Regions from separate parts of the Streptomyces sp. NPDC111802 genome, predicted to be linked through region 1. Evidence: riboswitches for the same ligand, from Rfam matches in the RefSeq annotation. Region 1 holds a riboswitch; each other region holds the start of a gene.
The links. Region 1 has a riboswitch for cyclic di-AMP ahead of ACZ7NC_RS17245 (M23 family metallopeptidase). Riboswitches for the same ligand answer to the same signal wherever they lie in the genome.
Positions count from the first base shown of each region.

Region 2: linked by a shared signal. The riboswitch ahead of ACZ7NC_RS24790 (transglycosylase SLT domain-containing protein) and the one ahead of ACZ7NC_RS17245 (M23 family metallopeptidase) in region 1 are both predicted to bind cyclic di-AMP.
Region 3: linked by a shared signal. The riboswitch ahead of ACZ7NC_RS12065 (C40 family peptidase) and the one ahead of ACZ7NC_RS17245 (M23 family metallopeptidase) in region 1 are both predicted to bind cyclic di-AMP.
Region 4: linked by a shared signal. The riboswitch ahead of ACZ7NC_RS02640 (C40 family peptidase) and the one ahead of ACZ7NC_RS17245 (M23 family metallopeptidase) in region 1 are both predicted to bind cyclic di-AMP.

Region 1 covers NZ_JBVKCZ010000013.1:201,639-209,099, reverse strand. The annotation lists gene trmB (tRNA (guanosine(46)-N7)-methyltransferase TrmB) at 1-715, shown strand, start outside; gene ACZ7NC_RS17255 (PrsW family intramembrane metalloprotease) at 816-2,204, shown strand; gene ACZ7NC_RS17250 (aldo/keto reductase) at 2,233-3,177, opposite strand; gene ACZ7NC_RS17245 (M23 family metallopeptidase) at 3,381-4,409, opposite strand; cyclic di-AMP (ydaO/yuaA leader) riboswitch at 4,421-4,578, opposite strand; tRNA gene ACZ7NC_RS17240 (tRNA-Met) at 4,950-5,023, opposite strand; gene ACZ7NC_RS17235 (dihydrofolate reductase family protein) at 5,158-6,291, opposite strand; gene ACZ7NC_RS17230 (MarR family winged helix-turn-helix transcriptional regulator) at 6,371-6,886, shown strand; gene ACZ7NC_RS17225 (GTP cyclohydrolase II) at 6,997-7,461, shown strand, end outside.
Region 2 covers NZ_JBVKCZ010000023.1:38,017-45,477, forward strand. The annotation lists gene ACZ7NC_RS24770 (polyprenyl synthetase family protein) at 1-310, opposite strand, end outside; partial or broken gene ACZ7NC_RS24775 (peptide MFS transporter) at 557-889, shown strand; partial or broken gene ACZ7NC_RS24780 (CocE/NonD family hydrolase) at 1,075-1,459, shown strand; partial or broken gene ACZ7NC_RS24785 (hypothetical protein) at 1,549-1,710, shown strand; cyclic di-AMP (ydaO/yuaA leader) riboswitch at 1,992-2,166, shown strand; gene ACZ7NC_RS24790 (transglycosylase SLT domain-containing protein) at 2,172-2,900, shown strand; gene ACZ7NC_RS24795 (HAD family hydrolase) at 2,940-3,770, opposite strand; gene fahA (fumarylacetoacetase) at 4,074-5,294, shown strand; gene ACZ7NC_RS24805 (M56 family metallopeptidase) at 5,554-6,492, shown strand; gene recQ (DNA helicase RecQ) at 6,560-7,461, opposite strand, start outside.
Region 3 covers NZ_JBVKCZ010000009.1:64,847-72,307, forward strand. The annotation lists gene ACZ7NC_RS12060 (tellurite resistance/C4-dicarboxylate transporter family protein) at 1-288, opposite strand, end outside; gene ACZ7NC_RS12065 (C40 family peptidase) at 505-1,704, opposite strand; cyclic di-AMP (ydaO/yuaA leader) riboswitch at 1,713-1,883, opposite strand; gene pcrA (DNA helicase PcrA) at 2,255-4,741, shown strand; gene ACZ7NC_RS12075 (M23 family metallopeptidase) at 4,828-6,399, opposite strand; gene ACZ7NC_RS12080 (lipase family alpha/beta hydrolase) at 6,617-7,461, opposite strand, start outside.
Region 4 covers NZ_JBVKCZ010000002.1:214,249-221,709, reverse strand. The annotation lists gene bioB (biotin synthase BioB) at 1-572, opposite strand, end outside; gene ACZ7NC_RS02670 (8-amino-7-oxononanoate synthase) at 746-1,873, shown strand; gene ACZ7NC_RS02665 (DUF397 domain-containing protein) at 1,945-2,172, opposite strand; gene ACZ7NC_RS02660 (helix-turn-helix domain-containing protein) at 2,182-3,051, opposite strand; gene ACZ7NC_RS02655 (ATP-binding protein) at 3,265-3,723, shown strand; gene ACZ7NC_RS02650 (LysR family transcriptional regulator) at 3,728-4,654, opposite strand; gene ACZ7NC_RS02645 (LysE family translocator) at 4,785-5,399, shown strand; gene ACZ7NC_RS02640 (C40 family peptidase) at 5,453-5,926, opposite strand; cyclic di-AMP (ydaO/yuaA leader) riboswitch at 5,930-6,062, opposite strand; gene ACZ7NC_RS02635 (hypothetical protein) at 6,482-6,790, opposite strand; gene ACZ7NC_RS02630 (ATP-dependent Clp protease proteolytic subunit) at 6,798-7,433, opposite strand.

The DNA of each region.
Region 1 (7,461 bases):
CGACGGGCCCAAGGCCGATCCTGCCGGGTCGCACTTCGAGCGGCGGATTCGGAGTTTCCAGCCGCGGCGGAGCAGGGTGACCGCGGGGCAGGCGGACGCCTTGCAGCGGCTGTGGCCCAAGTGGGGCCTGGACATCGACGGGCAGTGCGTCGTCGATCTCGGTGAGCTGTTCGGGAACGAGAACCCGGTCGTCCTGGAGATCGGGTTCGGCATGGGGGAGGCGACCGCGCAGATGGCCGCCGGCGACCCCGGCACCAACATCCTCGCCGTCGACGTCCACACCCCCGGGCAGGGAAACCTCCTCAACCTCGCCGACCACCACGGGCTCAGCAACATCCGCGTGGGCAACGGCGACGCCATCATCCTGCTGCGCGAGATGCTCACCCCCGACTCGCTCGACGGGCTGCGCGTCTACTTCCCCGACCCCTGGCCCAAGAAGCGCCACCACAAGCGGCGGCTCATCCAGCCCGAGTTCCTCAGCCTCGCCGCGACCCGGCTGAGACCCGGCGCCCTGGTGCACTGCGCCACCGACTGGGAACCGTACGCCGAACAGATGCTCGATGTGCTGACCGCGCACCCCGACTTCGAGAACACCCGGTCCGACGGCGGTTTCGCGCCCCGTCCCGAGTTCCGGCCGCTGACCCGTTTCGAGGGCCAGGGACTGGACAAGGGTCATGTCGTGAACGACCTGCTCTTCCGCCGCGTACAGCGGTAGGAGCAGCCGGAAGAACAGCACCGACAGCAGCCCCCCACCGGCGCCCGAGCCCCACTCGCGCTGCTGCGGGCGGCGCCCCTGCCTCGTTAGGGTCAATGCCGTGGCCACCTGTCCCCCGTACCCGACGCACCCCACCGGTCCCACCGGCGGCGCAGTGCGGCACGCGCACTGGTGGCACAAGCGCTGGGTGCGTTACGGCGCGCTCAGCACCCTGCTCGCGCTCTCCGGGCTGGTCATCCTCGCCCTGGTGCGCGAGCAGACCGGCACCGAGGGGTTCCTGGTCGGGCTCGGGCTCGCCGTCCTGCCCGTGCCGCTGCTCGTGGCAGCGTTCCGGTGGCTGGACCGGGTCGAGCCGGGGCCCTGGCGCAATCTGCTGTTCTCCTTCGCCTGGGGTGCCTGCGCGGCGGCGCTGATAGCGATCGTCGCCAACAGTTTCGCGACCAGATGGATAGCGACCGCGACGGCCGATCCGTCGCAGGCGGACACCCTCGGCGCGACCGTCATAGCGCCCGTCGTGGAGGAGCTGGCGAAGGCCGCGGCCGTCCTGCTCGTGTTCCTCTTCCGCCGACGCGACTTCACCGGGATCGTCGACGGTGTGGTGATAGCCGGGGTCACCGCGACCGGTTTCGCCTTCACCGAGAACATCCTCTACCTCGGCACCGCCTTCGGTACCGACCAGCTCACCGGCGACAGCGGCATCGCCTCCGTCACGGCGGCGACCTTCTTCGTCCGCGTGATCATGTCGCCCTTCGCGCACCCGCTCTTCACCGTCCTGACCGGCATCGGCTTCGGCATCGCCGCGCTGTCCGGCGAACGTCAGCACGTACGGCGCGTGCTTCTGCCCCTCTTCGGCCTGCTGCTCGCCATGGGCATGCACGCCCTGTGGAACGGCTCCTCGACCTTCGGCGAGTACGGCTTCTTCGCCGTGTACGCGACCCTGATGGTGCCCGTGTTCGGGCTGCTGACCTGGCTGGTGATCTGGACCCGCCAGCGTGAGCTGAGGACCGTGCGCGAGGAACTGCCCGCCTACGTCGTCGCCGGGTGGCTGTCCCCGAGCGAGCCGTTCGCGCTGGGCTCCATGCGGGACCGCCGGGTGGCCCGGCAGTACGCGCGCCGCCGAGGGGGCCGGCCGGCGGCGCGGACCGTGGCACGGTACGAGGCCTACGCCACGTCGCTGGCGTTCCTACGGCACCGGGGCCGCCGCGGACGGGCCGGCGCGGACTACGTCGTACGGGAACACGAGTTGCTGCACGAGCTGTGGGCGCGGCGGGAGTTCGCACGGCCGGCGCTGGAGCACGCGGTGGCCGCGCAGGCATGGACGGGGTACGGGTACGGGTACGCGGGCCCCGAGCCCGTCCACTGGCAGCCGTACGGGCAGGTGAACGGGCCTGGGTACGCGTCCGGGTACGCGCCCGAGTACGGGTCTGGGTACGGGCCCGGGTACGGGCCGACGGCGCCGTACCCCAGCTACAACCCGTACCGGACGTAGCGGTGGTGGTCGAGGAGGAGAGGCGGATTCAGGCCGACGCCTCCGTGAGCCTCGCCACTTCCTCCTCCGTCAGCCTCAGCTCCGCCACCCCCAGCAGCGCCGGAAGCTGTTCCACCGTCCGCGCCGAGGCGATGGGCGTCGCGACCGTCGGCTGGTTCGCGAGCCAGGCCAGCGCGACCGTCGCCACCGGCACCTCGTGGGACCCGGCCACCTCGTCCAGGGCGGCCAGCACCCGTCGGCCCCGCTCGGTCTCGGCGTGCCGGCCGGCACCCTGGGCGCGGGCACTGTCCACGGTCGTACCGGGGCGGTACTTGCCCGTGAGGAAACCGGACGCGAGGGCGTAGTACGGGACCGCCGCCACACCCTCCCGCTCGGCGAGGTTCTGCAGGTCGCCTTCGTAGGTGTCGCGGGAGACCAGGTTGTAGTGCGGCTGGAGGGCCACGTATCGGGCGAGGCCCTCGCGGTCGGAGAAGGCGAGGGAGGCCGCGAGGCGCTCGGCGGAGATGTTGGACGCGGCGATGTGCCGCACCTTGCCCGCCCGCACCAGCTCGTCAAGGGCGCCGATGATCTCCTCGACCGGCACTTCCGGCTGGTCGTAGTGGGTGTAGTAGAGGTCGATGTGATCGGTGCCCAGGCGACGCAGGGAGGCGTCGGCGGCCGCCTTGATGTTGGCCGCGCTCAGGCCCCGGAAATCGGGGTGCTGGCTGACCTTGGTGGCGATCACGACATCGTCCCGGTTGCCGCGTGCCGTCAGCCAGTTGCCGATGACCGTCTCGGACTCGCCGCCCGCGTTGCCCTCGACCCACGCCGAGTAGACGTCGGCCGTGTCGATGAAGTTGCCGCCCGCCTCTGTGTACGCGTCGAGGACGGCGAAGGACTGGGTCTCGTCGGCGGTCCAGCCGAAGACGTTGCCGCCGAGGCAGAGCGGGTGGACCTCGAGGTCGGAGGAGCCGAGCTTGCGAAGAGAAGTCATGTTCTACGTCAACTGCCGTGCCGGAGCCGATCATTCCGAGCTTGCGACAAAGTCCCGGTAAACACTCCTGGCACACCGAAAACCGGCAGCCCTGACGTCGGGGGGACGCCGTCAGGACTGCCGGGGGTTCAGAAGTGGACGCCTCTCAAGGACCTCAAGGGACTCAGGACCTCAGGGTCTCGTGGCCTCAGGACCTCACGACCTCAGGGCGTGAGGCCCTTGCCCTGCAGCCACGCCATCGGGTCGATGCCGTTCGTGGCGCCGTCGGGGTGCACCTCGAGGTGCAGGTGGGCGCCGGTCACATTGCCCGTGGCACCAACGCGGCCGATGACGTCGCCCGTGTTGACCTTCTGGCCCACGCTGACGCTGATCGAGGACTGGTGCGCGAACCAGAGCTCGGTGCCGTCGTCGAGGGTGATCTCGGTCTTGTAGCCGTACGAGCCGTCCCAGCCGGCGAAGGTGACCGTGCCGGAGTGGATCGCCTTGATCAGCGTGCCGGTGGGGGCGGCGAAGTCGAGGCCGGTGTGGTACCCGGAGGACCAGTAGGCGCCGGCCTGACCGAAGGTCGAGGTGATGGTGTACGAGGAGGTCGGCAGCGTGTACTGCTTGGCCAGCTCGGCGAGGCGCTCGGCCTCGGCCTTCTTGCGGGCCTCCTCCTCGGCGGCGGCCTTCGCGGCGGCGGCCTTCTCCTTGGCCTCCTGCTCCGCCTTGGCGGCGGCCGCGGCGGCCTCCTTCTCGGCGGCGGCAACGGCAGCGGCGGCGGCCTTGCTGTCGATCTGGTCCTGCTGGAGCTCGGCCTGCGCGATGATCCGGCTGCGCAGCGCCTCGCCGGCGTCGGAGCCGCTCTGAGCGGTCTGCTCGGTGGCCTCGCCCATGGTGCTGAGGGCGGTGGCCGTGTCCTCGGCGGCCTCGGAGGAGTCGTCGTCGGAGATCAGCGGCAGGTCGGGCATGGTGATGGCGACCGGCGGCTTGCCGCTGTTCGCGCTGGCCATGCCGCCCGCGCCGACGGCGGCTATGACGCCTACGCCGAGAACCGTGGAGCTGCGGGCGAGTCCCCCGCCGCGCTGCTTGGAGACGCGGTGCCTGCCACGAACGGGACGAATGGACTCCGCGGTGGGGTTCCACTCCTCGAACGGGCCCTCGTCGGTGCGGTAGCTGTCGTAGCCGAAGGTGTCGGTGGTGCGCTGGCTCGGCACGAACGGGGCTTGCGGAGCAGGCCGGTTTGACGCCACGTGGGCGTACTCCTTTCCTTCCTTCTCGCCTACCGGGTTAGCTGACGGGTTCGGAGCAGGAAGGTCTCCTACGCGCGTATACCAACCGTGCTTCCACGGCGGAATCCGTGCGATTCACCCCAGGGTGGTGGTTCCCCGGCTCCCTTGCGGGACTCGGCGCGTGCGCACGGAGCCGCCTCTTGTGACGGCTGGGACGACCGCGCTGCGTTATCGAACGTTAATAGACGCGGGGTGCGGATTCCAAGCTGTTCCACTTGATCATTAACGATTCTCGCCTGGACTTACGGGTCATCAGTGGCCCAAATCGGGCGAGTTGGCCAAGGCTCAGGAATCACACAGGTATTGACGGTATGTCAGTTGTTATGCGGAGGGCGCTCGCCCGATCACATCTGGTGACAACGATCAAGGTCACCTGCAGAAGGGGGCGCCGGTGAAGTCCGTGGGCGTGAGGTGGTCGTACACGGCAGCCGGACGGCCGGGCGTGCCGGCCGGGAAAACACTCAGGGCCGGAACTGATCAGTTCCGGCCCTGAGCCTTCAGTAGCGGGGACAGGATTTGAACCTGCGACCTCTGGGTTATGAGCCCAGCGAGCTACCGAGCTGCTCCACCCCGCGTCGTTGAATCCATAGTACGCCATCCGCAGGACCCGAAGCACACGCCTTTCTTTCAGGGCCGGAGCGGGGGTCTGGGGGCGCGGCCCCCAGGGACGGGACGGGCAAGGGCGGCGGGGGCGAGAAGAAGCCCGGCCTCAGCCCAGCAGATGCCCGTTCGGTGCCATCGCCCGCTCCTCGTACTCCGCGAGCACCACCACATCCACGCCCTCCCCCGCCAGCACCCCGCTCCCATCGGCTCCGACCACGAACGTGTCCGGCTCCCGCCAAGCCGTCACCACCCTGCGCACCCCCGCCTCAAGAATCAGCCGCGCACACGGCACCGGCCGCGACGCACGCCGCGTACAAGGCTCCAGGCTGCTGTACACCGTCGCCGACGCCAGCCTCGGATCCCCCGCCGGGATCTTCGCCAGCGCCGCCTCCTCCGCATGCACCACGGGATCACCGCCCTCCCTGGAGTACCCGCGCGCCAGTTCCGTCCCGTCGGCCGCCACCACCACCGCCCCGACGCTGAACGCCGTCTTTGAGGGCGGGCACTGCGCCGCCAGCTCGCACGCCAGCCCCAGCCAGTGCCGATCCGCGGCGGAGGGAAGCTCACCGGCACCCGGCGCCGTCGGCTCGTAACGCATCAGCACCACGTCCTCGATCCGCCGCGTCTCGACCAGTCGCAGCCGTCCACCCTGATACCCACCCGGCCCGAACAGCCGCGGCGCCCGCGCATCCCCCACGAACAGCGGCGCCAGCACCAGCTGCAACTCGTCCGCCAGCCCCTGCTGGATCAGCTGGGTGTGGATCTTGCCGCCCCCCTCGACCATCAGCCGCTCGACGCCGCGCACCTCACGCAGATGCGCCAGCAGGGGCCGCCAGTCCAGTTCATCGCCCAGCGCGACGACGTCCGCTTCGACCGGCGCCCGCCGCAGCCGCTCCGCGCCCTTCGCCGTCGTATAGACGATCTTGTCGCCGCCCGTGTGCCAGAAGTTCGCGGCCGGATCCAGCTCGCCCGTCGCGCTGACCGTGACCTTCAACGGATACTCCGGCTTCCCCGCCGCCACCCGCGCGGCCCGCCGTTCGGCCGAGTTCACCAGCAGCCGCGGGTTGTCCGCCCGGATCGTGCCGGCACCGATCAGAATCGCGTCCACGGAGGCCCGCACCTCGTCGACCCGGTCGAAGTCGGCCGGGCTGGACAGCAGCAGGCGGTCGGGAGTCGTGTCGTCGAGGTAGCCGTCCAGGGAGACGGCGGCGGACAGCAGGACGTAGGGGTACGACGGCATGGGCGCGCTCTCCGACTCTACGGTCTGGCTATACGGTCTGGGTCTTGGTTCAACTTTGAAACAAACCTACACTGGTCCTATGACGACTCGCTGGCTCACCCCCGAGGAGCAGCGCGCCTGGCGCGCGTACATCGCCGCCGCCGCGCTCGTGGAGGACGCGCTGGACCGGCAGCTCCAGCAGGAGGCCGGCATGCCTCACGTGTATTACTCCATCCTCGCCACGCTCTCCGAAAGCCCGGAGCGCCGACTGCGCATGACCGACCTCGCGGAGGGGCTGAAGATCACCCGTAGCCGGCTGACCTACGCCGTCACCCGCCTGGAGAAGGACGGCCTGGTGCGGCGCGAGGACTGCCGCTGGGACAAGCGGGGCAGCATCGCGGCCCTCACCGACCAGGGGATGCGGGTCCTGGAGCAGGCGGCCCCGGGTCATGTCGAGACCGTACGGTCGCTGCTCTTCGACCGACTGTCCCCGGAGCAGGTCGGCCAGCTGGAGGAGATCTTCACGGCGATCGGCGAGGGGTTCCACGGGGAGGACGCGCATGCCGCCCCGGACGACGTGCCCTGGCGCAGGCGCTCCAACAAGCCCTGTTCGTGATCCGCGCGACAAATCTGTTGCTTCAAATTTAAAGCATGGGGTAGGGTCCTGGCCGAGCTGCTGATTCAAATCTGAAGCAGATGGCCACGCACGGAACCCGGAGACCCCGCATGCCCGACTTCCCCGCCGCCGCCACCCAGCGCGCCCGCGTCCGGGTCCCGCTGCGCTTCCAGGACGGCTACCGCGTCGACGCCGAACTCGTCACCTTCCACGGCCTGGCGGACGGCCTGGAGCATGTGGCCGTCGTCCTCGGCGCCCCGGCCCCCGGCACCACCCCGCTGGTCCGCCTGCACTCCGAGTGCCTGACCGGCGATGTCTTCGGCTCGGCCCGCTGCGACTGCGGCCCCCAGCTGCGTGAGGCCGTCGAGCGCATCGCCGAGCGCGGCGGAGTGCTGCTGTACCTGCGTCAGGAGGGCCGCGGCATCGGCCTCTACAACAAGCTCGACGCGTACGCCCTCCAGGACCAGGGCCTCGACACCTACGCCGCGAACGCCGCCCTGGGCCTGCCCGAGGACGACCGCGACTACACGGCCGCCGCCCAGATGCTCACTGCCCTCGGCGTCGGCGAACTGGAC
Region 2 (7,461 bases), on a different contig from region 1:
GCCGTACCGCCGCCTCGTCCATCACGTCGTCGTGGTACAGCGTCGCCAGATGGGTGAGCTCGACCACGACGGCCGACGGGACAATCCCCGGCGCGTACGGATCCCCGAACTGGGCAGTGAGCATCACGAGCAGCGGCCGGAACCGCTTTCCACCGGCCCGCACCAGATGCTGGGCGGCCTCGGTGATGAAGGGGACCTCACTCTTGGTGGCTTCGAGCAATCCCTCCTCGACAGCCGCCATTCCGGCCTGGACATCGGCTTCCAGAGCCTGGTCCCGCACGCTCAGCCCGAACGGCCCGACGACGGTCACGAGGGGTCTCCTGTCTGCTGGTGTCTACTGGCGGTTACACGGTTTGTCGATAGGTCGCTGCCATCACTCAAGTCAGCGTATCCGGTCACGTTTCGATCACCGATGCCGCCCACCCGTCCACCACGGGCGGTATCGGATCACGAGCGGTATGTTTTTGATCACGTGATAAGGCCGGATATCGATCGACTTATAGGGAAGTACCGGCTCGTATCCCGAACCGAAGCCTGCATCGACCCCTGGAACGCCTCCGTGCTCAAGGCCTGGGAACGCGTCTTGTTCCTCGGCATACAGGCCATCCTCGTCCTGTAGTTCGCCGACACGGTCGCCCCCGGCGATATGGGCATGTCGGCCGGAACCACCGCCTCCGTCTCCGCCGCCTACGGCACCGTCGCCCATCTGCACCACGCGGCCCGAACCGAGGACGCGGTCGGCGAGCCGGCCGTCGGCGAGGGAGACCGATGGGGCGGCATCATGATCATCTACGGCCACTACGCCATGGCGGTACCGACCTGGGTGGGCCTCGGCCTGATCAGCACGCGCACGGGGCTGCTGAAGCCCAGCGTCGCCACCATGGCCGGCCACCGTCACCTGGCCGGACGGAAGCACGCCGCCGATTTCGCGCCGGTCGCCTACTCCTCCGACGACCACCCCATGTCCGTGGAGACCCCCGGCATGCCGGCCACGACCAAGCTTCGCCCCGCTCGCCGCGCGCCGGCTGCGCCGCACGATGCACCCGGTCCACCGACCAGACGGGGATCCCGCTCATGCACATCCGTACGTCCTTCCCCTACCAGACGACTCATCACGACCTGCGCATCCCGCTCCCGGACGGAACACAGCCCTACGCGCGCGTGGCGCCCGGTGACGGACGAGCCCGTACCGGCACTCCTCGCACGGACGAGTACCCGGCGACGGAACTGGCCAACGGGGCCGAGGTCGTCAACTGGCCGGTGACCCAACCCTGATGCGACGGCAAGGCCGGGATGTTCGGCATCTCCCGGGGCTTCAACTCCCTCCAGATCGCGGCCCTCGCGCCCGAACCGCTCAAGGCGATCGTCACGGTCTGCTCCACGGACGACCGCTATGACAACGACGTGCACTACATGGGGGGTTCCATTCCTGGCGGTCGACATGCACGCGCGGTCGGCGTACCCCGAGCTCGAAGTGGGCGACGAGTCCTGGGCGTTGGGGCAGCCGAAGGTGCGGCTGCGGCTGACGTCGGAGGTGACGTGACCTTCGAGCTGAACGGCATCGGATACGCCTTCCCACCCGGCCACCGCATCCGCCTCACGGTCTCCTCCCCGTACTTCGTGCCCCCCAACGAGATCATCTGCACGAAGGGCGAAGAGGTGCTTTTCCATCAGACACGGGAAAAACGGACTCCACGAACAGCCGATTAAAGGCGAGTTGGAGCCATTGCCCGATTTGCCGCTCTTGCGCTGCCAGTGAATTGGGTCACGCGGACCCACCCGGAGACCCGAGCGCACCCACCCCCTTCCCTCCTTGCACCGAAGGTAAGTTGAGGCTTGGCAACCGCAAAGGATCAAGCGCCCCATTCACCCCAGACCATGGTCAACCGGCACGTCAGGTGACCACGGCACTTGTTCCGGGCATGTGCTCTCGCATACGTTCCCGCTCGTCGGGCGGACGCCGAATCCTGCCGCCGCCCGAGTCATCCCCGACGTAACTCACACACACGCGCGGCAGGAGCGGGGGACCCAGGTAAGTCGCCGGACCGGACGCCTCGATGGCGCGTCGGAACGGCTAGGGGTGAAGTCGCACCGCCACCCGGCGGCGCGGCCGGGCATCTCCCGCCCGAACCCGACAGCTCACCTCGCAGGCGCCGGAGAGGAACAGCGCCATGCCCCGAGGCAAGCACCGCCGCCCCCGCACCAACCCGCTCACCCGCCGTGTCGTCGTCGCCGGAACCGGCACCGCGGCCCTCGCCCTTCCCCTCCTGAGCGCGACCACCGCGAGCGCCGCGGAGCCCGCAGCGGCGAAGGTCGGGTCCCTCACCTACACCACGAAGAAGGGCGACTCGCTCTACGGCATCGCGGACCGCTACGACGCCCAGGGCGGCTGGAAGCAGCTCTACAAGGACAACCGCGAGGCCATCGGCGACAACCCCCGCCTGATCCACCCGGGCCTCGACCTGAAGGTCCGGGCGACGAAGAAGGCTGCCGCGCCGAGCACGACGGCCGACAAGGCGTCCGCGCCCGCCAAGAAGTCCTCCGTCGCCCAGGCCACGCAGTCCTCGGTGAAGACGTACCCGAACAACCTCGACGGCTGGATCCGCAACGCGCTGGACATCATGTCCCAAAACGGAATTCCGGGTTCTTACGAGGGCATTCACCGCAACATCCTGCGCGAGTCGTCCGGCAACCCGCTGGCCATGAACAACTGGGACTCCAACGCCGCCGCCGGCACCCCGTCCAAGGGCCTTCTCCAAGTCATCGACCCCACCTTCGCGAGCTACCACGTCCCGGGGACGGTGTACGACCCCTTCGACCCGGTCGCGAACATCGTGGCCGCGTGCAACTACGCGGCCGCGCGCTACGGCTCGATCGACAACGTGAACGGGCCCTACTAGGAGAAGTAACCGGGCCAGGCCGCTGGCGCATATCCTCCCTTATTGAGCGATATGCGCCAGACTCCCCGCGAACAGCCTCTCAAGGACGACGGCGATGCCGTCGTCCTCGTTCGAGAGGGTGATCTCGTCGGCGACGGCCTTGAGTTCGGGATGCGCGTTGGCCATCGCGACGCCCCGGGCGGCCCAGTCGAACATGGGGATGTCGTTGGGCATGTCCCCGAAGGCGATGGTCTCGCGCGGACCGAGCCCGAGATGCTCGGCGGCCAGCGCGAGACCCGTCGCCTTGGTGATGCCGCATGGCTGGAGTTCGACGGTGCCGGGCCCCGACATGGTGACCGTCGCGAGGGAGCCGACCACCGAACGCGCCGTCGTCGCCAACTCGTCGTCCGACAGGCTGGGATGGCGCAACAGCACCTTGCTGATCGGCTCGCACCACAGGTCGTCACGGCGGCGGACGCGTACGGCGGGCAGGGTGGGGTGCGGCATCAGATACCCGGGCTCGATGAGCGTGAGCCCGTCCACGCCGTCCTGGTCGACGGCCGCGTACACCTGCCCCGCCTCGGCCTCGATCTTGCCGAGCGCGGTCTCCGCCAGCTCCCGGTCCAACGTGACGGACCACAGCAGACGATCCGCGCCGGCGTCGTACAACTGCGCGCCCTGTCCGCACACCGCGAGCCCCCTGCTGCCCAGGTCGTCGAGCAGCGGCCGCACTCTGGGCGCCGGCCGTCCCGTCACGACGAGGTGCTGGGCACCGGCCGCCGCCACCCGCGCGAGCGCTGCGAGGGTCCGATCGGAGAGCGTGTCGTCACCTCGGAGCAGCGTCCCGTCCAGGTCAGTGGCGATGAGTGAATATGCGATGGGTGCGGCCATGATCAGAGAATACGGACAGGAAGCCCCATCGACTCGACCTGAACCGGACGGCTGCCGCGTTCACATGTGTTGACACCTGTTCCGGTTCCGCTTCTGCCTCCTCGCCCACAACTGCCCTCCACCCCTGGTGATTTCACTCCCACGTGGTGCCGGAGTGCGCCGGAGCGTCAGCCCGGCGGGGCGACCAGCTGTTTCGCCGGCGCCGACGACGCGACTTTCGCACTGCCCAAGACCGGCGGCTCACCCGTAACGTGTGGCCCGACCACATGGCATACGGAGCGTATGAGAGTGAGGCAGCACCCCATGCCCCCCTTCGATCTCCCCGAGGGCGACCCCTTCGGCACGCACAACCTTCCGTACGGCGTCTTCTCCCTTCCCGGCTCGGACTCCGCGCGACGGGTCGGCGTCCGGCTCGGCGACCACGTCCTCGACGCGGGCAGGGCGGCCTACGCACTCGGCTCGCCGTACGCCCCGCTGCTCGCGCAGGACTCCCTGAACCCCCTGCTCGCCGCGGGCCGCACCACCTGGTCCGACGTCCGGCGCGCACTGACGGCCTGGGTGACGGTGCCCGCACACCAGGAGGCCATCCGAGACCTCCTGCACCCCCTGTCCTCGGTGACCCTGCACCTCCCCTTCGAGGTCGCGGACTACGTCGACTTCTACGCCTCCGAGAACCACGCCCGGAACGTCGGCCAGATCTTCCGCCCCGACGCCGCGGACTCCCTGACCCCCAACTGGAAGCACCTGCCCATCGGTTACCACGGCCGCTCCGGCACGGTGGTCGTGTCCGGCACGGATGTCGTACGGCCGTCGGGCCAGCGCAAGGCCCCCACCGACCCCGCGCCCGTCTTCGGTCCGTCGGTCCGCCTCGACATCGAGGCCGAGGTCGGCTTCGTGGTCGGGACGCCGTCGCGGATGGGCGAGCCGGTGGCGCTCGGCGACTTCCGGGAGCACGTCTTCGGCCTGTGCCTGCTCAACGACTGGTCGGCACGTGACATCCAGGCCTGGGAGTACGTCCCCCTCGGCCCCTTCCTCGGCAAGTCCTTCACCACGTCGGTGTCGGCGTGGATCACCCCGCTGGACGCCCTGGAGGAGGCGCGCGTGGCACCGCCGCAGCGCACGCACCCCCTGCTGCCGTACCTGGACGACTCCGGCTCCGAGGCCGAACCCGGCGGCTACGACCTGCGTATCTCGGTGGCCGTCAACGGCCACGTGATCTCCGAACCCCCCTTCTCCACCATGTACTGGACCGCCGCCCAGCAACTCGCCCACATGACCGTGAACGGCGCCTCGCTGCGCACCGGCGACCTGTACGGCTCCGGCACGGTCAGCGGCCCGACGGAGCGCGAGCGCGGCTCGCTGCTGGAGCTGACGTGGAACGGCCGGGATCCTCTCGAACTCCCCGACGGCAAGCGGACGTTCCTGGAGGACGGCGATGTGGTGACGCTGTCCGCCTGGGCGCCGGGGCCCGGTGGGGTTCGGGTGGGGCTCGGGGAGGTCACGGGGCGGATCGCGGCGGGGTGACGCCGGGATCCGGTCCAACTCACCGGATCCGCGCGGTGGTTCACGGTCACGGAACCGGCTCCGGGCGGGTGTGAGAGCAGCCGTGGGGCTGACCCGGGCAGTGCATTCGGCGAGTCTTTCCTCCTGACTCCGTCGACGGTCACCGTCATACTGGCTGGCGGTGGGAAGCGAGCCGCGAACGGCCTTCGCGCCCCACCGCACCGCAGCCACCGCACCGTCCCGCACCGTCCCGTCCCGTCCAGGATCCGGAGACCTTGGCATGACCGTCTGCATGCTCCTGCTGAGCATCGTCGCCCTGACGGCCGCCGTACCCGTCCCCCAGGCGCTGACCCGGGCCGCCTGGACCGAACGGGAACCCGTGGTCTCGCTCTGGGTGTGGCAGTGCCTGGTCGCCACCGTCCTGCTGTGCTGCCTTACGGCCCTTTCCCTGGGTACCGCCGCCGTCTTCGGCACCGTGCGCGCCCAGCTCTTCGCCCCGGCGCCGCCGTCGGTCACGGAGGCGTACGACCTCTCGGCCACGCCCGTCTGGGCAGCCGCCCTCACCCTGCTGCTGGCCTGCGGTGCCGCCTGGACGACCGCGATGCTGGCCCGCGAGCTCGTCGAGGCGCGCCGGCGCCGCGGCCAGGCCAGGGCCCACCTGCGCGAACGCGCCCCCGACCTGCCGGCGGGGCTGGGCGCGGCGCGCGGCCCGCTCCTGGTGCTGGAGGACGAGTACCCGGACGCCTGGTGGATGCCCGGCAGCCCGGCCCAGCTCATCGTCACCACGGGCGCCCTGCACCGTCTGACCGACCACCAGCTCGACGCCGTCCTCACCCATGAACGTGGCCATGCCCGCGCCCGCCACGACTGGCTGCTGCACCTGTCCACCGCGCTTGCCACCGGATTCCCCCGCATCCCGTTGTTCGCCCACTTCTGCGACCAGACCCACCGCCTCGTCGAACTCGCCGCCGACGACACGGCGTCCCGCCGCTGCGGTCACCTGACGACGGCGCTGGCCCTGATCGAGCTCAACCAGCACCGAGGCGTCCTGTCCTGCGCCTCCACCCACCGTCTCCTGGGCGAACGCGTCAACCGCCTCCTAGAGCCCCCGCCACGCCTGGGGCGCCGACGCCGAGCGCTCACGACGACACTGGCCGCGCTGGTTCCCCTGCTCCCGCTGCTGATCACCTTCGCACCGGGACTGACAGCATTGGCGTGACCGTCGCACCGGGACTCCAGGCCCCGGCCCCGTTTCGCCCCTGAACGACGCCCCTAGAACGACGCCCCTAGGCCCAGTCCTCCGGCTCAGGCTCCGCCTCGGCCCAGTCGTCCACCCCGTGATCGGGTCCGGGATCCGCTTCGGACGCCGCCCCCGCACCGGATTCCCCGCGCACCGAGGCCAGCACCCCGATCACGCCTTCCCCGTATGTGGCCAGCTTCTTCTCCCCGACCCCGCCGACGCTCCCGAGCTCCCGCACGGACGTGGGCCACACGGTCACGATCTCCCGCAGCGTCGCGTCGTGGAAGATCACATACGCCGGGACTCCCTGCTCCCGAGCCTGCTCGGCACGCCAGGCCCGCAGCGCCTCGAAGGCCGGCACCAGCTGCTCCGGCAGCTCGGCCACCGCGGCCTTCGCCTTGCGCTCTCCGCGCCCGGACCCCGAGGAACCCGACCCCGACCGCGAGGTCGCCGGCTTCTTCGGCTCCTTCCGCAGCGGCACCTCCCGCTCCCGCCGCAACACCGACCCGCTGGCCTCCGTGAGCACGAGAGTCCCGTACTCCCCCTCGACCGCGAGCAGCCCCTGCGCCAGCAACTGCCGGACGACGCCCCGCCATTCGCCCTCGTCCAGCTCCTGGCCGATGCCGAAAACGGACAGCTGGTCATGGTCGAACTGGATCACCTTGCCGGTGCGCTTGCCCAGCAGGATGTCGACGATCTGCACCGCGCCGAACTTCTGCCCGCGCTCCCGCTGCAGCCGCACCACCGTCGACAGCGCCTTCTGCGCGGCGATCGTGCCGTCCCAGGTCTCCGGCGGCGTCAGGCAGGTGTCACAGTTGCCGCAGCCCACCGGGTCGGGGTCCTGACCGAAGTAGGCGAGCAGCTGGCCGCGGCGGCACTGGGCCGTCTCGCACAGCGCCAGCATCGCGTCCAGGTGCGAGGCCGCCCGGCGCCGGAACGCCTCGTCGC
Region 3 (7,461 bases), on a different contig from region 1:
ACGGGTGCCGAGGACTGTTGTCGCCGCGACGGCGGTGAGGGCGGCCGGGGTGGCTGCCTCCTTGAGCCATCTGGGGCGGTCCCGGAGGAGGCGGGCGGTGAAATCCCCCGCCAGGGCGAGCCAGGCTGCGCTTGCGAGGGCCAGGGCGATGCGGGACAGGGTCTCGTAGCCCGTCTGGTGCAGGGCTACCGAGATGATGCCGGTTGCCATGACGGCGGCGCCGGCTGCGGGGGGTCGCCGCGACCACCAGGTGTGGAGGGGGGAGGTGCGGGTGGTGGTGGCGCGCATGGGGCGATGCTAGGGAGTGGGGTGGGGGATGGGGGTGGGGCGCGCGGGGGGTGGGTGCGCGTTGATGCCTGCGGTGGTCTGTGTGTGTGGGGGCGGTGGGGTACGGGTGCTTTTCGGCTCGCCTTAGCGTTTCGCGGCATGGCCGCTGTGTCTGTGCGTGCCACGCGCGCGTGGCCTTACGAGCGGCCCGCGCGCGTGGTCGGGAGAGGACGGGTGTCAGGCGGGGCGGACCACGCTGTGGATCGACGACTCCCCGTCGTAGTAGATCGACTCCTCGCGGACGTAGGCGCCGGGCTTCGGGGCGTGGATCATCATGCCGTTGCCTATGTAGATGCCCACATGGGTGACGTCGTCGTAGAAGAAGACCAGGTCGCCGGGCTGGGCGCTGGAGAGGGAGACCGTGGTGCCGGCGTTGACCTGGTCGTAGGTGACGCGCGGGATGTCGACGCCGGCGGCCTTCCAGGCGGCCTGGGTGAGGCCCGAGCAGTCGTAGGAGTCGGGGCCGGTGGCGCCCCAGACGTACGGCTTGCCGATCTGGGAGCGGGCGAAGGCCAGGGCCTTCTCGGCCTTGGTGGCGTACGAGGAGTCCGAGGAGGACGGGTCCGAGGAGGACGGGTCCGAGGAGGACGAGTCCGAGGTGCCGGAGTCGGACGGGGGCGCCGTGCTCTCCTGCTGCTGTTGCGCGGCTTCCTGGCGCTGGCGCTCGGCCTCCGCCTGCTGGCGGGCCAGTTCGGCTGCCTTGCGCGCGGCTTCCTCCTGCTTGCGCTTCTCGATCGCGGCGAGGCGGGCCTTCTCCTCCGCCGTCAGCTTCGAGAGGAGCTCGCGTGCGTCGGAGAGCTTCTGCTGGACGGTGGTCTTGGCGGTCTGGAGGTCGTTCTGCGATTCGGTGAGCGTCTCGAGGCTCTGGGTGGCCTCCCTGCGCTTCTTCATGGTCGCTGACTGCTGCGTGAAGTACTCGTCGACCGATTCCTTCTGACGGTCCGTCATACGGCCCATCAGCTGGCTCTGGTCGAAGTAGTCCTGCGGGGTGTCCGCGAGGAGGAAGGTCGCCGTGTCGGGGGCGGTGGCGCCGGTGCGGTACTGGGCGGCGGCGGAGCGGCCCAGTTCCTCGCGTGCCTCGTTGAGCTTCTGGGTGCGCTGGGCGACGTCGTCGAGGAGGGTGTCGACGCGCTGGCGCTGCTTCGCGGTCTTCTCCTTGGCCGCGTTGTACTTCTCGGTCGCCGACTCCGCCTGGCGGTAGAGGTCGTCGACCTTCTTCTCGACCTCTTCGAGGCTGGGGTTGTCGTCCGTCGAGGGGCTCGCGTTGGCCGTCTGGGACAGCAGGGCGACGGACGTGAGGGCCGCCGTGGCGAGGGCGGGGGTCCGTATGCCTGCTACGCGCGTACCGGCGGGACGCGACTTGCGGTGCGACGCCAAGGGAGGCGACTCCTTCCATGCTCCGCCTACCGAGTTAGCTGTCGGGTTCGGGCGGGTGGTTCGGAAGGGTTGCCCTACGGCCGTTCCCGGATGGGAAGTCGGGCCGATTCACCCCAAGTTCGGTGGGTCCCCGGCTCCGGTTCGCCGTGCGGGCGCGCCGGACTCGGCGGAGGCCGTGCGGCCCGGCGTCGATCGCCGGTGGGGGTCGTACGGCCTGTCCGGCACGGTAGCCAACTCGTGTGGCCCCTGTGAAGGTTGATGTTCGATATGCCCGATACATTTTCGTGACCTTGAGGCGAGGCGGTATCAGGAGCAGCTGATTCGGGGGAGTGCGGGACTGTTTGAGTACTTATGTGGTGGGTGGGTTGTTTCGCATTATTTGTTGCGGTATTTGATCGCTCGGCCTGGTCGATCGCTTGCTGTAAGGGGCTGGTCGCGGGGGGTGAGGGGCTCTCGGGCGGGTGTCCCGGAAGATCGTCGGGATTCGGAACGTGTGATGTTCTCGGGGTGGCGGCGGGCTGTCAGTGGGGCCGCCTAGACTCGGAGAGCGATGAGCAGCCTCTTTGACGACAGCTTCCTGGCGGACCTCCAGGCCCCACGGGCCCATGAGGAAGAGCCGCCACCACCGCCCGAGGGCGATCACGCTCCGGAGCCGGTTCCGGACGATCTGTTCGGTGGGAAGTTCGACGTGCCGCCGGACCGGGACGCCTACTACCGCGACGGCGCCCCGCGGCCGGCCATCGACGCCGCGGCGCTGCTGGAGGGGTTGAACGAGAACCAGCGCGCCGCCGTCGTCCACTCCGGCACCCCCCTGCTCATCGTGGCCGGGGCCGGATCCGGCAAGACGCGTGTGCTCACCCATCGCATCGCCCATCTCCTGGCCGAGCGGAACGTGCATCCGGGGCAGATCCTCGCGATCACCTTCACCAACAAGGCCGCCGGTGAGATGAAGGAGCGCGTCGAGCAGCTCGTCGGCCCGCGTGCGAACGCGATGTGGGTGATGACCTTCCACAGCGCGTGCGTGCGCATCCTGCGCAGGGAGAGCAAGAAGCTCGGGTTCACGTCGTCGTTCTCGATCTACGACGCCGCCGACAGCAAGCGGTTGATGGCGCTGGTGTGCCGTGATCTGGACCTCGATCCCAAGCGCTTCCCGCCCAAGTCCTTCAGCGCCAAGATCAGCAACCTGAAGAACGAGCTGATCGACGAGGAGGACTTCGCCGCCCAGGCGACGGACGGCTTCGAGAAGACCCTCGCGCAGGCCTATGCCATGTACCAGTCGCGATTGCGGGAGGCCAACGCCCTCGACTTCGACGACCTGATCATGACGACGGTCAATCTGCTGCGGGCCTTCCCGGACGTCGCCGAGCACTACCGCCGTCGTTTCCGGCACGTCCTCGTGGACGAGTACCAGGACACCAACCACGCCCAGTACGCGCTGGTGCGCGAGCTCGTCGGGACCAGCGAGCACCCCGTCGACGTGCCGCCCAGCGAGTACGACCTCGCGCCCGCCGAGCTGTGCGTGGTGGGCGACGCCGACCAGTCCATCTATGCGTTCCGGGGCGCCACCATCCGCAACATCCTCCAGTTCGAGGAGGACTACCCGGACGCGACGACGATCCTGCTGGAACAGAACTACCGCTCCACGCAGACGATCCTGACCGTCGCCAACGCGGTCATCGAGCGCAATGAGTCCCGCCGCCCGAAGAACCTGTGGACCAACGCGGGCGCGGGCGCGCGCATCACCGGCTATGTCGCGGACACCGAGCACGACGAGGCGCAGTTCGTCGCCGACGAGATAGACCGACTGACCGACGCGGGGGACGCGAAGGCCGGCGACGTCGCCGTCTTCTACCGTACGAACGCCCAGTCCCGTGTCTTCGAGGAAGTCTTCATCCGCGTCGGGCTGCCCTACAAGGTCGTCGGCGGGGTCCGGTTCTACGAGCGCAAGGAGGTCCGGGACGTACTCGCCTATCTGCGGGTGCTGGCCAACCCCGAGGACTCCGTGCCGCTGCGACGGATCCTCAACGTCCCCAAGCGTGGCATCGGTGACCGCGCCGAGGCGATGATCGACGCCCTTTCACAGCGGGAGAAGATCAGCTTCCCGCAGGCGCTGCGGCGTGTCGACGAGGCGTACGGCATGGCCGCGCGGTCGACCAACGCGGTCAAGCGGTTCAACGCGCTGATGGAGGAGCTCCGTACGATCGTCGAGTCCGGCGCGGGACCGGCGACCGTCCTGGAAGCGGTCCTCGAACGGACCGGCTATCTCGCCGAGTTGCAGGCCTCCACGGACCCTCAGGACGAGACCCGCATCGAGAACCTTCAGGAACTCGCGGCCGTCGCCCTGGAGTTCGAGCAGGAATCGGGTGAGGGCGAGGCGCCCGGCGGGCTCTCGGACTTCCTGGAGCGGGTCGCGCTGGTCGCCGACTCCGACCAGATCCCGGACGAGGAGGAGGACGGCTCGGGCGTCATCACCCTGATGACCCTGCACACCGCCAAGGGCCTGGAGTTCCCGGTCGTCTTCCTCACCGGCATGGAGGACGGCGTCTTCCCGCACATGCGCGCCCTCGGCCAGACCAAGGAGCTGGAGGAGGAGCGGCGGCTCGCGTACGTCGGCATCACGCGCGCGCGTGAGCGGCTGTATCTGACCCGCTCGTCGATGCGGAGCGCGTGGGGGCAGCCGTCGTACAACCCGCCGTCCCGCTTCCTGGAGGAGATCCCGGCGGCGCATGTCGACTGGAAGCGCACGGGGGCGACCTCGCCGGTCTCCTCCGGGCCCGCGTCCGGGGTCGCCGCCTCGCTGTCGTCGTCCCGCTCGCGCTCCTCGGCCTCGGGCGCGTCCGGTTTCGCCACGCGCCGCACCTCCGAGAAGCCGGTCGTCCAGCTGGCCGTCGGTGACCGTGTCACACACGACCAGTTCGGGCTCGGCACGGTGACGGGTGTGAAGGGCACCGGCGCGAACGCCGAGGCGACGATCGACTTCGGGGACACCAAGCCGAAGCGGTTGCTGCTGCGGTACGCGCCCGTGGAGAAGCTCTAGCGCGAAGCTCTGGTACCGGTGGCGAAGCGCCAGTACCGACAAGTGCGCCCCCGCTGAAGGGCGGGGGCGCGAGGCGGTGGCGTCGTTTACGTCGGGTCGACCCCGTGGCTGCGCAGCCAGGGCAGCGGGTCTATGGCCGAGCCGCCGCCGGGGCGTACCTCGAAGTGCAGGTGCGGGCCGGTCGAGTTGCCGGAGTTGCCGGAGTACGCGATCGGGTCGCCGGCCTTGACCGTGGTACCGGAGGCCACGCGGTAGGTGGAGAGGTGGCAGTACCACGTCTCCGTGCCGTCCTTCGCGGTCACGATCATCATGTTGCCGTAGGCGCTGTTCCACTGCGTGCGGACGGTGCCGTCGGTCGCGGCCATCACCGTCGTGCCGTAGGAGACGGGGAAGTCGATACCGGTGTGCACGGACATCCAGTTGATGCCGGACTGGCCGAAGTAGGCGCTGAGGCCGTGCTGTGCGACCGGGACCGCGAACTTCGGGCGCAGCCGCTCCTTGCGCGCGGCCTCCTCGGCGGCCTTCCGCTTCTCGGCCGCCTGCTGGGCCTTGAGGTCGATGCGCTCCTGGGTACGGCTGGCCCGGTCGGCGAAGTCGTCGACGCCGGCGGAGAGGCTCTCCAGCTGGGTGTCCAGCTTGTTGTTCGCGGTGGACGGCTTCACGGCCTCGCCCTCCGCGGCCAGCGTGGACGCGTCCTTGTCGTCGGTCAGCGTGCCGACGGAGGCGGCGGCGATGCCCGCGACGCCCATCACACACGCCGAGGGCACGGCGATCGTCAGCAGCGCGGAGCGCTTGGGGGGCGTACGGCGACGGGAGCGCGACCCGCTGCGGGAGGCGGCGCGCGAGGAGGGGGCCGGGGTGGACTCCTCCTGGTCGTCGAGGAGCGGGGCCACGGCGGGGAGTTCGCCCGTGGCGCTCAACTCGGCTTCCTGCTGGGCCGGGTCGTCGTACTGGGTGTGCTCGTACGGCGTGTGCTCGTCGTAGGCCGCCGGGTCTTCGTACGCCGAGTGTTCTTCGTACGCCGAGTGGTCCTCGTAGGCAGAGTGTTCTTCGTAGGCCGTGGGGGAGCCGTGCTCGATCTGCTCGAAGTGCGCCGTCGCCTGCTGGTCGAAGGATTCTGCTGACTGCTCGTAGTCGTCGGTCGTCCGCGCCGCGGTGCCGTCGGAGTTCCACTGGGTGGCGTCGTACGCCCCCGTGTCGAAGGCCGTCGTGCCCCATTCCCAGTGCTGGGTCTGGTCGGCCGGGGTGCCGGACTGGTCGGGCTGGAGCCAGGCGTTCGCGTCCCACTGACCGGAGACGTCATGGCCGTTGGCCTGCTGCGGGACGAAGGCGAGCCGCTCGTGTTCGGTCGTCCAGGCCGCGCTGTCGTACGCGCCGGTGTCATAGGCGGCCTGGTGCTGGCCCGCATAGGCGTCGTAGTGCGCGGTGTGGTGGCTGCCCGTGGACCACTGCGTGGCGTCGTACGCGCCCGTGCCCTCGCCGGGAAGGCTGCCGAACAGCGGGTCGGCGTCGAAGGTCGGGGCGGTGTGGCCGGCGGTGGCATATCCGTTGGCGTCGTAGGCGCCGTACGTGGTGGAGTCACCGTAGTGGGCTTCCTGCGTGCCGTACGACGCGTAGTGCGCCGAGGCGGCGTCGGAAGCCGAAGCCGGAGACGTCATGGTCCCCGACGGGTGACGATCGTTCACCAACTTCTCTCTCGCCTCGACAACAGGGGCTGCCAGAGCAGTGCGGCGACTGTACCCGGCAGTACGCGGGCACGACAATCTTCCGCAGGTTTCGCTCGCGCAGGAAACGGGCATTCGGCCGTGTTTTGGCGGACTGTGGGCGCGAGTTTGGCCTTGTGTTCGAAGATTGTTCGATGCTGGACGACTGTCGTTACGCCACCGTGAGGCCGTCGGGGTGGGCTGCGACCTCGGTTGTCGTCTGTGCGGAGTCGAGGGCCTGCCGTATTCCGGTCGCCACGGCCGGGTGCACCGGCAGGGCGAGGTGACCGACACCGCTCACGCGGACGTTCTGCGCCATCAGGTCCGGGTGGTCGATGCAGGCCGTCTCCAGCGGGTCCATCAGATGGTCGAGGTCGCTCCAGAAGCTCACGAAGTGCGTACGGCAGCCGGATGCGGGGCGGGTCAGTTCCTCGAGGATCGGTGAGCCGGGGCGCATCTGGCGCACGATGGGGTGCGCGTTGGCCAGCGGGACGACACGGGTGCCGGAGTGCGGCGTGCCGAGCGTGACGAGCGTACGGACCCGGTGGTCGCCGCCGAGGCGCTGAACGTAGTAACGCGCTATCAGCCCGCCGAGGCTGTGCCCGACGATGTCGACCTGCTTGCTGCCGGTGCGCTCGCAGATCCCCTCTATGTGTCGGCCGAGCAGCTCGGCGGCGGTGCGGATGTCGCAGGTCAGGGGTGAGTAGTTGAGCGACTCGACCTGGTGCCTGCCGTCCTGGGCGAGGCTGCGCCGCAGCAGGACGAAGACGGAGCGGTTGTCTATGAAGCCGTGCAGCAGGACGACGGGGGGCCTCGCCCCCGTGGGCAGCTGGGCGGTGTCGGGTGTGGGGAGGTCGGGGGTGGTCCGGCGCTCCTGTGTGATGCCGGATGGGTAGAGCAGCAGGTGCCCGGCGAGGATCGCGATCTCCAGGGCGGTCGCCTTCAGCAGGGCCAGGGAGAGGCCGGCGAGCCTGCTCGGAAGCAGATGCCGGTAGAGCGGGAGAAACGGGAGTACTG
Region 4 (7,461 bases), on a different contig from region 1:
ACGGTGTCGACACGGTCGGCGTAGGTGTGCGTGGTCGTGATGTCCGAGTAGGTGCCCTCGGAGGTGTTGAGGTTGTGGTTGTACGCGTCCGCGCCGGCCTCGCGCAGCCGCTCGGCCTGGCCGTCGGACAGCAGACCGAGACAGGCGCATACCTCGACGCCCTCGTTCCGGTCCTTGATCGCCTTGATGGTGTCGGAGACCCGGTCCACGTCACGGTCGGTCGGGCCGCGCCCGGACGCCACCAGACACACCCGCTTGGCGCCACCCGCCAATCCGGCGGCCGCGGCCTCGGAGGCCTCGTCCGGCTTCAGCCAGGTGTACTTCAGGATGCCGGCGGTGGAGCCGAGCCGCTGCGAACAGTAGGAACAGTCCTCCGGGCACAGGCCCGACTTGAGGTTGACGAGATAGTTGAGTTTCACCCGTCGGCCGAACCAGTGGCGGCGTACCTTTCCGGCCGCGGCCACCACATCGAGCAGGTCGTCGTCGGAAGTGGCGAGGACGGCCAGCGCCTCCTCGCGGGTCGGCAGCTCGCGCCGAAGCCCCTTGTCCACCAGCGTGTTCAGCAGGTCCATGGAAGCTGATCCTGACGTACGGAGGGCCCCCGAGCCAAGGTGAGTTTGCACAACCCTGTCACTTCGATGTGTGGGTATTGCCACACCGTGGGCGGGCGGCTGTCCGGCTAGGGTCTGTGCACTGCCTACAAACGCGACGTCTGGCGCGCTGCCCACCAAAGCCCGGAGGAACCATGGCGTTCGGCTGGATCGACGAGCAGGCGGAGCAGCGCCGGCGCGCCGGACTCGTGCGGACGCTGCGCCCCCGACCCGCCGACTCGCCGCTCCTGGACCTCGCGAGCAACGACTATCTGGGCCTGGCCAGCCACCCCGAGATCACCGAGGGAGCGGGGCGGGCCGCCCGGACCTGGGGCGGCGGTGCGACCGGTTCCCGGCTCGTGACGGGCACGACGGAGCTGCACGCCGAGCTGGAGCGCGAGCTGGCCGACTTCTGCGGCTTCGAGGCGGCGCTGGTCTTCTCCTCCGGCTACGCGGCCAACCTCGCCGCGGTCACCGCGCTGGCGCCGCACGGCTCGCTGATCGTCTCGGACGCCGGGAACCACGCCTCGCTGATCGACGGCTGCCGGCTGGCGCGCGGCACCACACAGGTCGTCGCGCACTCCGCCCCGGACGCCGTGCGCAAGGCGCTCCAGACGCACGACGGCCCCGCCGTGGTCGTGTCCGACACCGTCTTCTCGGTCGACGGCGACGCCGCGCCGCTGGGCGGGTTCGCCGCGGCGTGCCGGGACCACGGCGCCGGGCTGGTGGTCGACGACGCCCACGGTCTCGGCGTGCTGGGCGACGGCGGCCGCGGCGCCCCGTACGCGGCGGGGCTCGCGGGCGCCGGTGACGTCGTCGTGACGGTCACGCTGTCCAAGTCGCTCGGCAGCCAGGGCGGTGCCGTCCTCGGCCCCGCCCGGGTGATCGACCACCTGGTCAACGCGGCCCGGACGTTCATCTTCGACACGGGCCTCGCCCCGGCGTCGGCGGGCGCGGCCCTGGCGGCACTGCGGTTGCTGCGGCGGGAGCCCGAGCGGGCGGAACGGGCGCGGACGGTGGCACGCGAACTCCACGCACGTCTGACCGCCGCGGGGCTGGAAGCGGTACGACCGGACGCCGCGGTCGTCTCGGTGCGGGCGCCGTCCCCGGAGGGGGCCGTCGGCTGGGCGGCCGACTGCCGGGCGGCGGGCCTCGCCGTGGGCTGTTTCCGACCTCCCTCCGTCCCCGACGGCATCTCACGGCTGAGGCTGACCGCCCGCGCGGACCTCTCCGAGGGGCAGATCGAACGCGCTGTACGAGTGATCGGCGAGACACGACCATGAGTCGGCGTGACACGGCCCTGTTCTCGCGTCTGGTGAAACCGATCAGATTCGGTCAGAGGTGATCGGGATCGTCAGGACTGGAAAGCGGCCGTGAAGCCCGCCCAGCTCTCGGGGGAGAAGAGCAGCGCGGGTCCGGCAGGGGCCTTGGAGTCGCGCACGGCGAGCAGTCCGGTCCAGGGACCGGTGTTCGGCCGTGCCGTCTCGACACAGTTGTTCGCGCCCGTGCTGTAGCTGCTGCGCAGCCAGCGCACACCGGGCAGTTCTGCACCTGAGGGCATGTTCCGAGGCCTTGCGGTCATGGTGCCTCCTTACGCGCCGCCACCTAGCGCGGCGATGTAATCCAGCGATTCCTGGGGTGAAAGGGCGTGGATCCGAAGGGCGTTGAAGGCCTCCGTGTAGGCCTGGAGGTCTTCTTTCCGTTCGAGATAGAGGCTACTCGTCAAGTGGTCGAGAACAACCACATCCAGATCAGAAGTGCTCGAAAATGAGAAGATAACGAAAGGCCCGGTGATGCCGATATGCTCACCGGCCTTGAACGGCAGGACCTGGAGGCTGACTTGGGGCAGCCGCGCCGCCTCCATCAGCCGCCTCAACTGCCGCGTCATCACCTCGGGCCCGCCGATCTCCCGGTGCAGCACCGCCTCGTCGAGCACCGCGCTCAGCGCCAGCGGCGGATCCGCCCGCAGCACGTCCTGCCTGGCCAGCCGCACGGCGACCAGCGCGTCGAGACGGTCGTCGGCATCCGGGTCGAGCCCGCCCACCGCGGCCCGGGTCACCGCGCGGGCGTACTCGGGCGTCTGCAACAGCCCCGGCACCACGGACGTCTCCAGCGTGCGCATCGCGCTCGCCTGGGACTCCAGGCTGATGAAGTCCCGATACGTCGGCGGCAGTACTCCGCGGTACGCGTGCCACCAGTGATGCCGGCCGTCCCCGTCGTCGGACCCCGCCAACATCAGCAGCATCTCGCGCAGTTGGGCATCCCGTACGCCGTAGACGTCGAGCAGTAACCGCACATCGGCCGGTTTCACCCCGCTGGCGCCGGTCTCGATCCGGCTCACCTTGGACTGGTGCCAGCCCACCAGCCGGGCCGCCTCACCGCTGGTGAGCCCCGCCCCGGTGCGCAACGCACGCAGTTCTGCGCCCAGTTTTCGGCGGCGCACCGCGGGACCGTGCTGCATGGGCAACTCCTTACTCCAACCGAGCCGCCCAAATTGGGTCTGCCGTCGCAGAGTTCACCGCTTCGAGCGACAGATATATGCACATCTTGGTGGATCGCCACCCGTGACGGGCGCGGTAATGGCAGTCTGGCGACGAAGCACCAGTCCGGGACCGTACTCGAACCATCCGCTCCGTGTCGGACTGCGGTCCCGTGGGAAAGGGACGACGTCGCCATGGCAGATCACCTGGAAGCATCCGTCACTCTGCCGAGCGATCCCGCCTCGGTCTCCGCGGCCCGGGGCTATGTGCTCACCACCCTCGCGGAATGGGGTCTGCCACCGGATACGGAAGTGGCCGACACCATCCGCCTGATCGTCTCCGAACTCACCACCAACGCCGTACAGCACACCCTCGGACAGTCACCCACCTTCACGGTGGACCTCGTGCTCGACCGTGACGAACACCTGCGCATCGGCGTCACCGACAGCCATCCGCGCTTCCCCAAGCGGCTACCGGCCGCCGTGCAGCAGGACAACGGACGGGGCATGGTGATCATCCGCTGGCTGACCGCGGAGTGCGGCGGCAAGATGAGAGTGCGCCCGACCCGCGAGGGCGGCAAGACCGTCTCCATCGAACTTCCCTGGACGGTGCCCGCCGCACCGGTCGGCGCCGCGGGACCGCAGGAGCCGTAACCCCTCAGGCCTGCTGCGGCTGCCCGGAGGACCGGCCGAACGTGCCGCGCAGCAGGGCCCGGAAGGCGTCCACGGCGGGTGCCGCCTCCCCGCTACGGAAGGCGACCGAGACCGTACGGCGCAACCGCCCGCCTTCCAGCGCGCGCACCCCGACCGGAGTGACCGACGTGCGCGCCACCATCTCCGGCACCACCGCGACCCCGAGTCCCGCACTCGCCAGCGCGCAGACCAGCAGATACCCCGGCGTCGGGACCAGCACCGACGCGGTCGCCCCGGCACGGGTCAGCGCCGCCTCCACGCCCCGCCGGGCAGGAGCGTCCGGTGCCATGCTGATCAGGGGCTGCCCGGCGAGCTCGCCCAGCGGAAGCCGTGCGGCGCCACTGGTGAGGACATGACCCGGAGCGGACACCAGGACCAGTTCCTCGACCAGGATCGGCTCGATGCCGACGGACGCGGGCAGCGGCATCGGTTCCCCCGGCTCATAGGCGTGTGTCAGCGCCAGGTCGACCTCGCCCGCCGCCACCGCGGCGACACCGGCCGAGGGCTCGTAGTCGGCGACCGTCAGCTCCACGTCCGGATGGGCCCGGCGAAAGGCGCTGAGCGCCGGCGGCAGCAGATGGATGCCCGCGGTCTGGAAGGTGCCGAGCCGCAGCGTGCCGCCCGTCAGCCCGGTCAGCCGGGCCAGTTCGTGCCGGGCCCGGTCGAGCTCGTCCAGCACCCGCCGCGCCCGCGCCACCAGCAGTTCGCCCGCACCCGTCAGTCGCGCCCCGCGGTGGTGCCGTACCAGCAGGGCGGTGCCCGCCTCGCGCTCCAGCTTGGCCAGCTGCTGGGAGAGCGCCGGCGTGGTGTAGCCGATCCGCTCCGCCGCCCGGGTGATGGAACCCGCCTCCGCGACCGCCACCAGTGCGGCGAGCCGGGTCGGGTCGTACATGCGGTCCCCGATCTGCCTGAATCATCCGCCTGAAGCATCCGCCTGAACCATGTGCCTTAAGCGATGCTTTAGGGCTTCCCAGGATATTCGAAATACCTGCTGAAGGCATCCGCGCGGCAGTCTGGACCCCATGGACGCTCAGCTCATCGCCTTCACCGGGGTCTCCGCCGGCCTGGTCGCCATGCCCGGGGCCGATTTCACCGTCGTCGTACGCAACGCCCTGGTCTCCCGTCGGGCCGGCATCGCCTGCGCGCTCGGGATCGGGGCCGGGCTGCTGGTCCATGTGACGCTGGCCGTGGTGGGAGTGGCCGCGGTGCTGGCCGCCGTACCGGCGCTGTTCCGGGCCCTCCAAGTGGTCGGCGGCGGCTATGTGCTGTACCTGGGCGTCCAGACGCTGCGCCACCGTCACACCGAAGTGGCGGACGAGCGCGAGGACTTCACCGCGCGGCCCCTGCGGCAGGGCTTCGTCACCAACGCCCTCAACCCGAAGGCGTCCCTGACCTTCCTCAGCGTGCTGCCGCAGTTCGTGCCCGCGGGCTCTCCGGCACTGCCCAGGACGCTGCTGCTCGCCCTGATCGTGCTCGCCATCGCGCTGGTGTGGTTCCAGGTCGTCGCCCTGCTGGTGGACCGGCTCGGCAGATGGCTGCGCCGGCCGCGCGCCGCCCGGGCGGTCACGCTCGTCACCGGCGCCGCACTGACCGCCTTCGGCGTGGCGCTCCTCGCCACGCCGCTGTCGGCCCTCTGAGACCCCGGGGCCGGTGACGGCGCATCAGATCGCCGCCACCGCCCCCGGGAAGGTCACTTGACCCGGCCGTACCAGACGCTTCTGGTCCAGATCTTCTGCAGCTTCACGACGTCCCCGGTCTTCGGGGAGTGCCAGATCTTTCCCTTCCCGGCGTAGATGCCGACGTGGTAGACGTTCGACCCCGAGTGGAAGAACACCAGGTCCCCGGCCTTGCGGCTCCTGGCGGAGATGTGGCGCGTCTTGTTGTACTGCTGGGCTGCCGTACGGGGCAGCTTCTTGCCCGCCTTCTTGTACGAGAACAGCGTGAGCCCGGAGCAGTCGAACCGGTGCGGCCCGGTGGCGCCCCACCTGTACGGGGAGCCCTTCTTGGAGGCCGCGACCTGAAGTGCCTTCGACGCCGGCGTGGCAGCCTCCGCCTCCGAGGTGAAGCCGGGTGCCACTATCGAGCCGCCCACTGCGGCGATGGTGAGGGCCGAGGCCGTACCGGCGCGGACCATGAGCGACGGGACACGATTGAGCGCAGTCATGCGCAACCCTTCGTCAGCCGCCTGTGAAGGATGACCTGTCGGATTCGGGCTGGCGAAGTTGCCCGGCCGCGTTGCCGCGGCTTCACCCCAAGGGTTGCTCGGTTCGAACGAACGTCCGCTCCGGCGACCCGTCTTGCTCGGGTCCTCCACTCCTGCCGATCCACTCCTGTCGACCGGTCATCCGGGCGGCGGCAGGACTCGGCGTCCGCCCGGACCGCCCCGCCGCTGTGGCGGGGGCTTGTCGTCAGTCAGGGATCTTGACGCACGGATGAGCGAAATACCCAACGGAATCGGGGATTTGTGGGGTTACTCACCACTCACCCGTTCGGGTGGGTACTCCTGTGTTCGAGTGAGTGTCCAGGCGCCCGAGGAGTCCCGGACCAGGGATGGAACGCCTAATTCCGTCTTGGCGTCATGCCCGTTGCGCAACCCTGACGGCCGCGCAAAAGGAGAGCCCGCTACGCCGAAAGGGGGTACGCCATTTGGTCCGTTTCGGCTCGGCTCCGGACGCCTCGTCGGGGGGGCGGGGAGTCCGGAATCCGGCGGTACTCGTCGTCAACTGTCGGAGCACGGCGGAACCGTGACGCGAGCCGTGCGGCGCTCTCCGTCCAGCACGCGCAACGCACGCGCCAGCGTGGGCGCGTGCAGCTCCGTCTCACCGCGCTGATGCATCAGCGCCAGCGCGTCCCGCAGCTCGGCCGCCCTGCTCACGAGCGCCTGGGCGGCACGCAGTCCGCGGTAGGTGTCGCCGTGCTGCGCCGGGTTGATCCGGCCGAGCAGGTCCACCACATCGAGGTAACGGTCGATCAACTCACCCTCCGCGCGGGTCAGCGCGGGCAGCGGCGGCAGCTCAGGTGGCAGCACCGGCCGGTCACCGCCCCGTGGGCGGCGCGAGCGTGGCCCTGCGGCTGGGGATGATGCGGTCCACCAGCCCGTACCCCAGCGCCTCTTCGGCGGTCAGGACCTTGTCCCGCTCGATGTCCTCGGCCACCTGCGCGCGGCTGCGCCCGGTGTGCTCGGCGAGCGTCTCCTCCAGGCGGGCCCGAACGCGCGTCAGTTCCTCGGCCTGGATGGCCAGATCGCTCGCCTGACCCTCGATCGGCTCGGGCAGCGCCGGCTGATGGATCACCACTCGGGCCCCCGGCAGCGCGAACCGCTTGCCCGGCGTGCCCGCGGCCAGCAGCACGGCGGCGGCCGAGCCGGCCTGGCCCAGGCAGATCGTCTCCATGTCACAGGCGACGTACCGCATCGTGTCGTAGATCGCCGACATCGCGCTGAACGAGCCGCCCGGCGAATTGATGTACAGCGAGATGTCCTGGTCGGGGCCCTTGTGCTCCAGGTACATGAGCTGCGCCATCACATCGTTCGCCGAGGTGTCGTCGACCGGTGTGCCGAGAAAGACGATCCGCTCCTCCAGCAGCTTCGAGTACGGATCCTGCGTCCTGATGCCTGAACTCGTGCGCTCGGTGAACTCGGGCAGTACATAGCGGGCGGACGGTCGGGTCATGGCTCACGCTCCCTTGCCGGTGTGTACG